One region of the Micromonospora sp. NBRC 110038 genome, then DNA from elsewhere that is predicted to be linked to it. Evidence: riboswitches for the same ligand, from Rfam matches in the RefSeq annotation. Region 1 holds a riboswitch; the other holds the start of a gene.
What was found. Region 1 has a riboswitch for cyclic di-AMP ahead of LPU61_RS14590 (hypothetical protein). Riboswitches for the same ligand answer to the same signal wherever they lie in the genome.
Positions count from the first base shown of each region.

Region 2: it holds a riboswitch for cyclic di-AMP, as region 1 does, so the genes downstream of both, LPU61_RS19290 (NlpC/P60 family protein) here and LPU61_RS14590 (hypothetical protein) in region 1, are expected to answer to the same signal.

Region 1 covers NZ_BBOL01000003.1:646,404-651,095, forward strand. The annotation lists gene LPU61_RS14580 (AAA family ATPase) at 1-178, shown strand, start outside; gene LPU61_RS14585 (cation diffusion facilitator family transporter) at 285-1,199, shown strand; cyclic di-AMP (ydaO/yuaA leader) riboswitch at 1,353-1,482, shown strand; gene LPU61_RS14590 (hypothetical protein) at 1,487-2,557, shown strand; gene LPU61_RS14595 (SRPBCC family protein) at 2,607-3,056, opposite strand; gene LPU61_RS14600 (STAS domain-containing protein) at 3,134-3,496, opposite strand; gene LPU61_RS14605 (hypothetical protein) at 3,838-3,981, shown strand; gene LPU61_RS14610 (hypothetical protein) at 4,143-4,550, shown strand; gene LPU61_RS14615 (cellulose-binding domain-containing protein) at 4,690-4,692, opposite strand, start outside.
Region 2 covers NZ_BBOL01000005.1:202,188-206,879, forward strand. The annotation lists gene LPU61_RS19275 (zinc metalloprotease) at 129-1,112, shown strand; gene LPU61_RS19280 (pyridoxamine 5'-phosphate oxidase family protein) at 1,185-1,790, opposite strand; gene dcd (dCTP deaminase) at 1,917-2,495, shown strand; gene LPU61_RS19290 (NlpC/P60 family protein) at 2,570-3,610, opposite strand; cyclic di-AMP (ydaO/yuaA leader) riboswitch at 3,623-3,763, opposite strand; gene LPU61_RS19295 (NlpC/P60 family protein) at 3,975-4,692, opposite strand, start outside.

The DNA.
Region 1 (4,692 bases):
GGCGGCGCCGCGCCTGCAGGTGGTGACCAGCCTCCAGGCCAAGGGCATGGAGTACGACGGGGTGGTGCTGGTCGCCCCGGGCGAGATCCGGGCCGACCCGGGGTCGGGCGTGCGGACGCTGTACGTGGCGCTGTCCCGGGCGACCCAGCGCCTCGTCACCGTCGAACCCACGGGCTGATCCGGCGCCCGGCCGTTCCCCGGCCGGACCGCTGTCGATCACTTGCACATATTGCGATGTGAGCATAGATTGGGCCGGGCGGGGATCACGGACGGAGGGTGTGGGCGTGGGCGCAGGTCATGACCACCACCACGGGGCGGCGAACGCGGCGGACCGCCACTCGGGTCGACTCTGGGCGGCGTTCGCGCTGCTCGCCGCGCTGATGATCGTCGAGGCGGTGACCGCGCTCGGCACCGGCTCGCTGGCGCTGCTCTCCGACGCCGGGCACATGTTCACCGACGTGCTCGGCATCGGCATGGCGCTCGCCGCGATCACCGCCACCCGCCGGGCCACCGCCGACCCGCAGCGCACGTTCGGGCTCTACCGGCTGGAGGTGCTCGCCGCGCTCGGCAACGCCCTGCTGCTCAGCGGCGTCGCCGTCTACGTCCTCGTCGAGGCCGTCCGCCGCTTCGGCGACCCGCCCGAGGTCACCACCGGCCCGATGCTCGTGGTGGCGGTGCTGGGCCTGCTCGCCAACGTCGCCGCGTTCGCCCTGCTGCGCAGCGGGGCGAAGGAGAGCATCAACCTGCGCGGGGCGTACCTGGAGGTGCTGGGCGACCTGCTCGGGTCGGTCGGCGTGATCGGCGCGGCGGCGCTGATCATGGCCACCGGCTGGTGGTGGGCGGACCCGGCGGTGGCCGTCGCGATCGGCGTGTTCATCCTGCCCCGCACCTGGCGGCTCGGGCGGGCCGCGGTGCGCATCCTGGTGCAGGCCGCGCCGGAGCACCTCCAGGTGACCGCCGTGCACGACCGGCTGGCCGCCGTGCCCGGCGTGGTCGAGGTGCACGACCTGCACGTCTGGACGCTGACCTCCGGCATGGAGGTCGCCTCGGCCCACCTGACCATGGCGCCCGGCGCGGAGGTCGGCGCGGTGCTGACCGCCGCCCGCACCGCCCTGCACGAGGACTTCCACATCGAGCACGCCACCTTGCAGGTCGAGCCGGGAGCCGCCCGCGACGGCTGCGGGCCGGCCGGCTGGTGAGACCGAGGCTCATCAATTTTCGCGACATTCGTGGCCGAATGACTGACTTGACAGGTTTCATCCGCGTACCCTCCGTCACGGAAGCAGCGCTGGTCCCACGCGCACCGGTAGGCTCGGCCCCGGCCATCGCCGGGCGGCGCCCTCCGGCGCCTGTGGTGGCCGCCGCCTAATCGCCTGCGGGCGAGCCGGGGAACCATGTTTGTGGGGTGCATCCGCTCCAGCGGTAGGGATCTTCCGTCCCGAACCCGTCAGCTAACCCGGTCGGCGGCTGACGGAAGGACACGCATATGCCAGTAGTGGCACCTGTAGGAAGGCTCGCCGCCCGGGTGGCGGCGGCGCTGGTGCTGACGCTCGCCGTCGGCCTCGGGGTCGCGCCGGTGACGCCGGCCGGGGCCGCGCCGCCCGTCGGCCTGCTCGCCGCACCCGGCGACGACGAGGAGGGCGGCACGCCCGCCCTGCGCGCCCAGCTCGAGGCGGCGAGCAAGGGCTACCTGGAGGCCAAGACCGCCCTCGACCGGTCGGTGAAGCGGCAGCAGCAGCTCGGCGGCCAGCTCAAGACGGTCGAGGCCGAGCTGGTCACCCGTGGCGCCAAGGTCGGCGAGATCGCCGGGGTGGCGTACAAGAAGGGCCGGCTCACCGCCGCCTCGGTGCTGCTCGACAGCAGCTCCCCCGAGGGGTTCCTGGACCGGGCCGCCGCGCTCGACACGATCGCCGCGAACGAGGACCGGGCGCTGCGCGAGCTGCTGACCACCCGGGACGAGGCGACGAAGACCCGGCAGGCCCTCGACGGCGAGATCCGCGAGCAGCGCAAGCAGGTCGCGCTGATGGGCAAGCGCAAGGAGCAGGCCGAGCGGGCCCTCACCGTGGCCAACAACAAGGCCAGCAGCAGCGGCGGCGGGTCCAGCCCGGGCGGCACCTCCAGCGCGAACGCCACCCCCGCGAAGCGCAACTCCGACGGCTCCTGGCCGGCGGAGTCGTGCAGCGTCAACGACCCCACCCCCGCCAACGGCTGCATCACCCCGCGCACCCTGCACGCGCTCAACCAGGCCAAGGCCGCCGGCTTCACCCGGTACGTCTCCTGCTACCGGCCCGGCGGCTCAGGCGAGCACCCGAAGGGCCGGGCCTGCGACTTCGCCGCGCAGAAGGGCGGCTTCGGCGGCGTGGCCAGCGGCGGGGACCGCACCTACGGCAACAACCTGGCCGCGTACTTCGTGCGCAACGCCGACCGGCTCGCCGTGCTGTACGTGATCTGGTTCAAGCAGATCTGGCTGCCCAGCAGCGGCTGGAAGGCGTACAGCGGCGGAAACGGGGACCCGTCCAGCGACCACACCAACCACGTGCACCTGTCGGTGATCTGACCCGCGACCGCCCCGGCGGCCCTCCCCCGACGGGACGGTCGCCGGGGCGCTACGCCGCCCGGCCGAGCACCTCGCCGAGCCGGCGGGCCAGCCCGAGGTGCGCCGAGCGGGCCTGCCGGAAGGCGTACGCGAACAGCGGCGTCGGTGCGACCAGGGTGATCTCCACATCGACGCGGACGAGGCCGTCCGGCTCGTCGCGCAGCCGCGTGTGGTTACGCACCGTCGTGGCCGGCCGCTGCCGGGCCACCGTGACGATCTCGTCGTCGGTCACCACCAGCACGTCCGCCTGGTACGTCACGCCGAAGCGCACCGGCCCGGCGGCGAGCTCGTCGGTGATCGCGTAGCTGGCCAGTGCGCCCGGTCGGGGCGACAGCCGGCGCACCCGCGTGATCAACGGATGCAGCTCGGTCTGCCGGGCGGGATCGCTGAGCAGCGCCACCGCCTCCGCCCGCGAGCAGCGGGCCTGGACCGAGTACTGGAAGCTGTCGCGCCGGGGCATCCGTCGATCGTCCCCCACCCGGGGGCGTGGGGGAAGGGTCGAAGGCCCCGGCACGTGGACCAGCGCCGGCAGCCGCGTCAGGCGCCCGGCAGCACCTCGGGGGCGGCCGTGCCCGCGAGGTAGGGCTCCGGGGCACCGAAGAGCCCGAGCAGGCCGGTCACCCAGAGCTGCCGGTGCACGAAGCGGCTCGGCTCGGTGACGACCAGCTTCACCCCGCTGACCTCGGCGGTCTGGAAGCCGGCCACCATCGCGCTGATGCCGACCGAGTCGATGAAGGTGACGAGACGCATGTTCAGCTCGATGCGGGCGGGCCGCCCCTTGGTGAGCACCTCGGCGATGGCTTCACGCACCTCGTACGCGGTGTCGACGTCGATCTCACCGCGCGGGGCGATCTCGATGACACCACCGGAAAGAACCGACTTCACGATCGACAGGCTCACGCGAGCACCTCCACTCGCCCGTTGACGGGCGCCTCATCAGTACGCGGGCCGCGACCGAGAGTATTCCTCCGATGGCCTCGGTCGCCACCCCTCGGGATGAGCAATTCGTGGATCAGGGCAAAACACGTTGCCCTTATCCGGACTTTTCAGATCCTGTTTGCCGGACGACCAGCCCGGGGGCCGGTGTCGCCGACCCAGGGTAGCGGTCCCCTCCGACCTTTGCGCGCACCCCGCACCCCGGGCGTGTGCCCACCCGGCCGCCACCGGCGGGACACGCCACCGTTGCCCGCCCCGCCTAGCATCGGCGGCGTCCACACCCGTAGCACGGAAGGGACCACCCCATGATCCGGAGACTGGCCGGCCTGGCCGGCGTCGGCGCGCTGCTCGCACTCATGCTGGCCTGCGGCTTCGGCGGCGCCGGGGACGACGATGACGATGACGACGACGACTTCGCCCGGGGCGCGGCGGTGGTGTCCGTACGCTGAGGGCACGGCCGGCGCGCGCCGGGGGGTTTGCGGCGGCGCCGGGTGGGGCACTGCCCCGGTGGGCGGACCGCGCCGGGGCAACGCCCGGGCGCGGTCCGCCCACCGGACCCACGCCGCAGTCCGAAGTGGCCGCAAGCTTCGGCACCCGAGGAGGTAGCACGATGTTCGGAACCAACCTGCTGGAGCGCCGCAGCAAGCCCGAGCGGATCGCGGACCAGGCGTGGCAGCACCTGGCCTCCGCCGTCGTCTCGGCCGGGGACAGCGTTCGCGACACCGCCCGCTCCGCCCGGCGCAGCGGCTCGGGCCTCGCCGACGAGGCGGGTGACCTGGTCGGCTCCGCGGCCGACGAGGCGCGCCGCCGGGCGGTGCTGGCCTTCGACGCGCTCGCCGGTCGCCGGCCCGCCCTGCCCTGGGCGCTGCTGATCGGGGCCGCCCTGGCCGGCGCGGCGATCGGCTGGGCCGCCGGTTCGGCGGCGCGGGCCGCCGGGCGTCGGGGCGAGCGCGACGTCGAGGAGATCGAGTTCGTCGACGTCGACCGGCCCAACTCCCCGGTCGGCCTGGACGGCTGAGCCGCCGGCCGGCTGGGCCCTGAAGGGCTGAGCATCCCCGGCCGGCCGTCGCCGGCCCTTCGAGACGCGAACCGGGCCGGCCTCCGTGCGGGGAGGCCGGCCCGACGTCTCGGGACCGCGCGGGGCGGTCAGTGTGCGGTCA
Region 2 (4,692 bases), on a different contig from region 1:
GTACGCGGGATTTTCATCGCCGCAACATATGCCCATTCTCAAATCTCTCGATCGGTTGTAACGTCTCCCGCACGTTCAAGCCACGGCGCGACACACCCCCTGCCGCGCCGCCAGAAAGAGGTGGGCCCATGGGACTCCGTCCCAACCTGCTGACCCGGCGTACCGCCGGCGTCGCGTCGACGACCCTCGCGCTCCTGCTCAGCACCGCCGCCGTGGGTGTCGTCCCGGCCGCTTCGGCCTTCTCCGCCGCCCCGACCGAGGCGTGCGCCGAGCCGGCCGACGTCCACTCGGACGCCCGGGTCAAGGCCGGCGCGCACGCCAAGCACGAGCCGAACGAACTGACCGCCAAGGAGACCCGCGAGCGGGAGGCCGACCTCGCCGCAGCCCTGCGCGATCGGGCCAACTTCCGGGCCGGCGCCGGCGCCGCCGCGCTCGCCACCGTGACCATCCCGGTCGTCGTGCACGTCATCCAGGAGGACAGCACCCGCGCCGGCGGCAACATCCCGGACTCGATGATCAACTCGCAGATCAGCGTGTTGAACCAGGCCTACAGCGGCGCCACCGGCGGCGCGGCCACCGCCTTCAGCTTCCAGCTCCAGAAGATCAACCGGGTCACCAACCCGGCGTGGTTCCCGATCGTGCAGGGCTCCTCGGCCGAGCGCTCGATGAAGACGTCGCTGCGCGAGGGCGGCAAGAACACGCTGAACATCTACCTCGGCGAGCTGAGCGACGACCTGCTCGGCTGGGCCACCTTCCCGAAGCGCCGCCTGGACAGCATGGACGGCGTCGTCGTGCTGACCGAGTCGCTGCCGGGCGGCACCGCCACCAACTACAACCAGGGTGACACCGGCACCCACGAGGTCGGCCACTGGCTGAACCTCTACCACACCTTCCAGGGCGGCTGCTCCGGCTCGGGCGACAGCGTGAGCGACACCCCGGCGGAGGCGTCGCCGGCGTACCAGTGCCCGACCGGGCGGGACACCTGCACCGCGACCGGCCTGGACCCGATCACCAACTTCATGGACTACACCTACGACTCCTGCATGTACCAGTTCACCGCCGGCCAGGCGGCCCGCATGCTGACCGCGTGGAACGCGTACCGCGCGGCCTGACGCACCACTGCCGCTGATCGTCCCGGTGCCGGCTCCGTCTCCCGACGGGCCGGCACCGGCGTCTGTGGGGGGTCAGGCCGCCGCGCGATGGGCGCCGCGCCCGTCGAGGGCCGACCGCCGATCCGGTACGCCCACCGCGCCCCCGCCCGGGGCGGTGCTCGCGGCGTCGGTGGTGGCAGTGGTAGTGGTGGTCGCGGCACCGGCGGCCCCGGGGTCGAGCCAGACCTGCACCGCCGGCCGGCCGGTCGCCTCACCCGGGCGCACGGTGCCGGCGTCGCCGCGCCGGGCCAGCATCGCCACGTCGACGGTGAACTCGAAGAGCCGCCAGTCCACCTGCGGCGCGGCCCGCCCGATCTCGGCGAGCCGGGCCACCCGGGCCTGGTCGGTCACCGGCCTGGCGTGCCCGGCCACGTACGCCTCGTCGTCGCTGTCCTCCGGCGGGAAGGAGTGCAGCGCGTAGCGGCCGTCGCGTTCGAGGTCGCGCCGCTTCGGCGAGTCGACGACGAAGCAGAAGAGCCCCTCGTCGGTGATCACCGGGGACACCGGGTGCACCCGGGGCCCGCCGTCGGCGCGGACGGTGGCCAGGTAGCCGAAGCCCGGCCCGTACTGCTGCATGAGATGACGGATCCCGTCGGCGAGTCGTGGCTCGTCAGCGGCGAATTCGGACCAGGAAGCCATGCCGGCATTCTATCGAACACCTGTACGACACGCGAAGCGCGACGCGCGGGTCGGGCACCCGATTCGCAGGCCCGCTGAGCAGCCCCGCTGACCGGTCCCGCCCACCCACCTCGCTATGGTGTTGCGATGCTGCTCTCCGACCGCGACCTCGTCGCCGAGCTGAAGGCCGGCACGCTCGCGCTGGAGCCGTTCGAGCCGACCCTGGTGCAGCCGTCGAGCATCGACGTACGCCTCGACAAGCTCTTCCGGGTCTTCAACAACCACCTCTACACGCACATCGACCCGTCGGTGCAGCAGGACGACCTGACCTCCATGATCGAGGTGCCCGACGGCGAGCCGTTCGTGCTGCACCCCGGCGAGTTCGTGCTCGCCTCCACGCTGGAGGTGATCTCGCTCGGCGACCAGCTCGCCGGCCGGCTGGAGGGCAAGTCGAGCCTGGGCCGGCTGGGGTTGCTCACCCACTCCACGGCCGGCTTCATCGACCCGGGCTTCACCGGCCACGTCACGCTGGAGCTGTCCAACGTGGCGAACCTGCCGATCACGCTGTGGCCGGGCATGAAGATCGGCCAGCTGTGCATCTTCCGGCTGTCGTCGCCGGCCGAGCACCCGTACGGCTCGGCGGTCTACGGCTCGCGCTACCAGGGCCAGCGCGGCCCGACCCCGAGCCGCTCCTGGCAGAACTGGCGCACCTGGCCGCCCCGCTGACGCCCCGCTCCTCCCTGCGGCACGATGCGCCGTCCGCCGCCCGAGGGGTGTGAGGAGGGGCCCCTTCTTGCAGCTCAGGCGGGGCGGCCGAAGCTGTGGATCGGGCCGTCGTCGACACGCTTCATCTTCACCGGGACGCCGGCCCGGGAGGCGTGCACCACCCAGCCCCCGCCCACGTACATGCCGACGTGGTGCAGGTCGGAGTAGTAGAAGACCAGGTCGCCGGGGCGCAGGTCGGCGCGGCTGACCTTGGCGGTCACCGACCGCTGCTGGGCCGCGTTGTGCGGCAGCGAGACGCCGGCCTTCGCCCAGGCGGCCAGCATCAGCCCCGAGCAGTCGTACGAGTTCGGGCCCTCGGCACCCCAGACGTAGGGCTTGCCGATCTGGGCGCAGGCGAACTTCACCGCCGTCCCCGCGCCGCCACCCGGGTAGGACGCCGGGCAGGGGGCGGGCTTCAGCGGGCCGCCGCCTCCGTTGCCGTACACCTTCAGCCGCAGCTTCTGCAGGCGGTCGATCTCGGCGTTGATCTGCTTCTTCTTCGCGGCGAGCTGGGCCTCGGTGCGGGTGAGCTGGGCGACCATCTCGTCGAGGGGCTGCTTCTTCGCGGCCAGCTCGTCGCGGAGGTCGACGACCGCCTGGACGTCGTGCTGCTGGCGCTGGGCGAACCGGTCGAGCAGCTCCAGCTGCCCCATCATCTGGCTCGGCGTGCGGCTGCCCAGCAGGGCGTTGACCACCGAGAGGTTGTCGCCCTTGTACGCCTCGGCGGCGAGGCCCCCGACCTTCTTCAACGCCTCGTCCACCTGGCGCTGGAGCGGCCCGATCCGCGCGGCGAGCGCGTCGGCCTGCTTGCGCTTGGCGGCCAGGTCCTGGCGGGTGGCGTTGTGCCGCTCGATGATCGGTTCGAGCTTGTTCCAGTCCTCGTCGATCTGCCGCTCGATCTCGGCGACCGAGGGGTCGGCGTGGGCCACGGTCGGTGCGCCGGTCAGGACGACGGCGACGCCGACCAGGGCGGCGAGGAGGGTGGTGCAGCGTGACCAGCGGGTACGCGGCGCAGCCGGCATCCGGTCGGCGTCGGCCGACCGGCGTGACGGGCGCCGCGGGGCATGGAGTGCCACCGGGCTCCGTTCTCCTTCTTCCTCTACCGCCTACCGGGTTAGCTGACGGGTTCGGGCGGGAAGGGAGAGCGCCCTACCGCAGCGCCGCTGCGGATTCACCCCGGCGTACCTGGGTCCCCGGCTCGCTCGTAGGCGACTCGGCGGTGTCGCACCGTCACCGCCCGGCTGGGCGGTGCAGCTACCGGCCGACAATTGGCCAGAGTAGAGACGATCGCCGTCGATCCGCAACCCGACCGGCCGTGACACACCGTACATGCCCGTGGCCGACGTCGATGTCCGCGCACGGCGAAGGCCCCCGGTCTCACCAGACCGGGGGCCTTCGGGCGGTGCTGCGCGGCGCAGCCTTCGCGGGGGCCGGGCCGGGTCAGCCGGGTCGGCGGAAGCCGGCCACCGGCATGGTGTTGATGCTGCTCACGTTGACCGGCTTGCCGGCGCGGGGCGCGTGCACCATCTTGTCGTTGCCGATGTAGAGGCCGACGTGGTGCAGGTCGCTGAAGAAGAACACCAGGTCACCAGGGCGGGCCTCGGAACGCGGGATGGCACGGCCCTCGTTCCACTGGGCGCCGGTGAAGTGGGTCAGGTGGATCCCGGCCGCCTTGTAGGCGAACTGGGTCAGGCCGGAGCAGTCGAACGAGTTCGGGCCGGTGGCACCCCAGACGTACGGGTCGCCGACCTGGGCGCAGGCGGTCTTGATGGCGGTGCGGGCGGCCGCACTGACCACGCCGGTGACCGTCGGGCAGCCCTCGGTGGACACCACGGTCTTCGGCATCGACGCCTGGAGCCGCTTGATCTCACCGTTGATCTTGGTCTTCTTCGCCGCCAGTTCCTTGGTCTGCTTCTCCTGAGAGGCGATGAGCGTGTCGAGCTTCTGCTTCTCGGTGTCGTACTTCGCCCGGACGGCGAGCACGCCCTCGACCTGCTTGCGCTCCTGCGCGGCCAGCCGGTCCAGGATGGTCAACTGCTCGGCGAGGGTGCCCGGCTTGGTGCTGACCAGCAGCGCGCCGATGTCCTGCGACGGGCCGGAGATGTAGTAGCGGGAGGCGAGGTCGCCGACGCGGTTCATCGCCAGCTCTGTCTCGAGC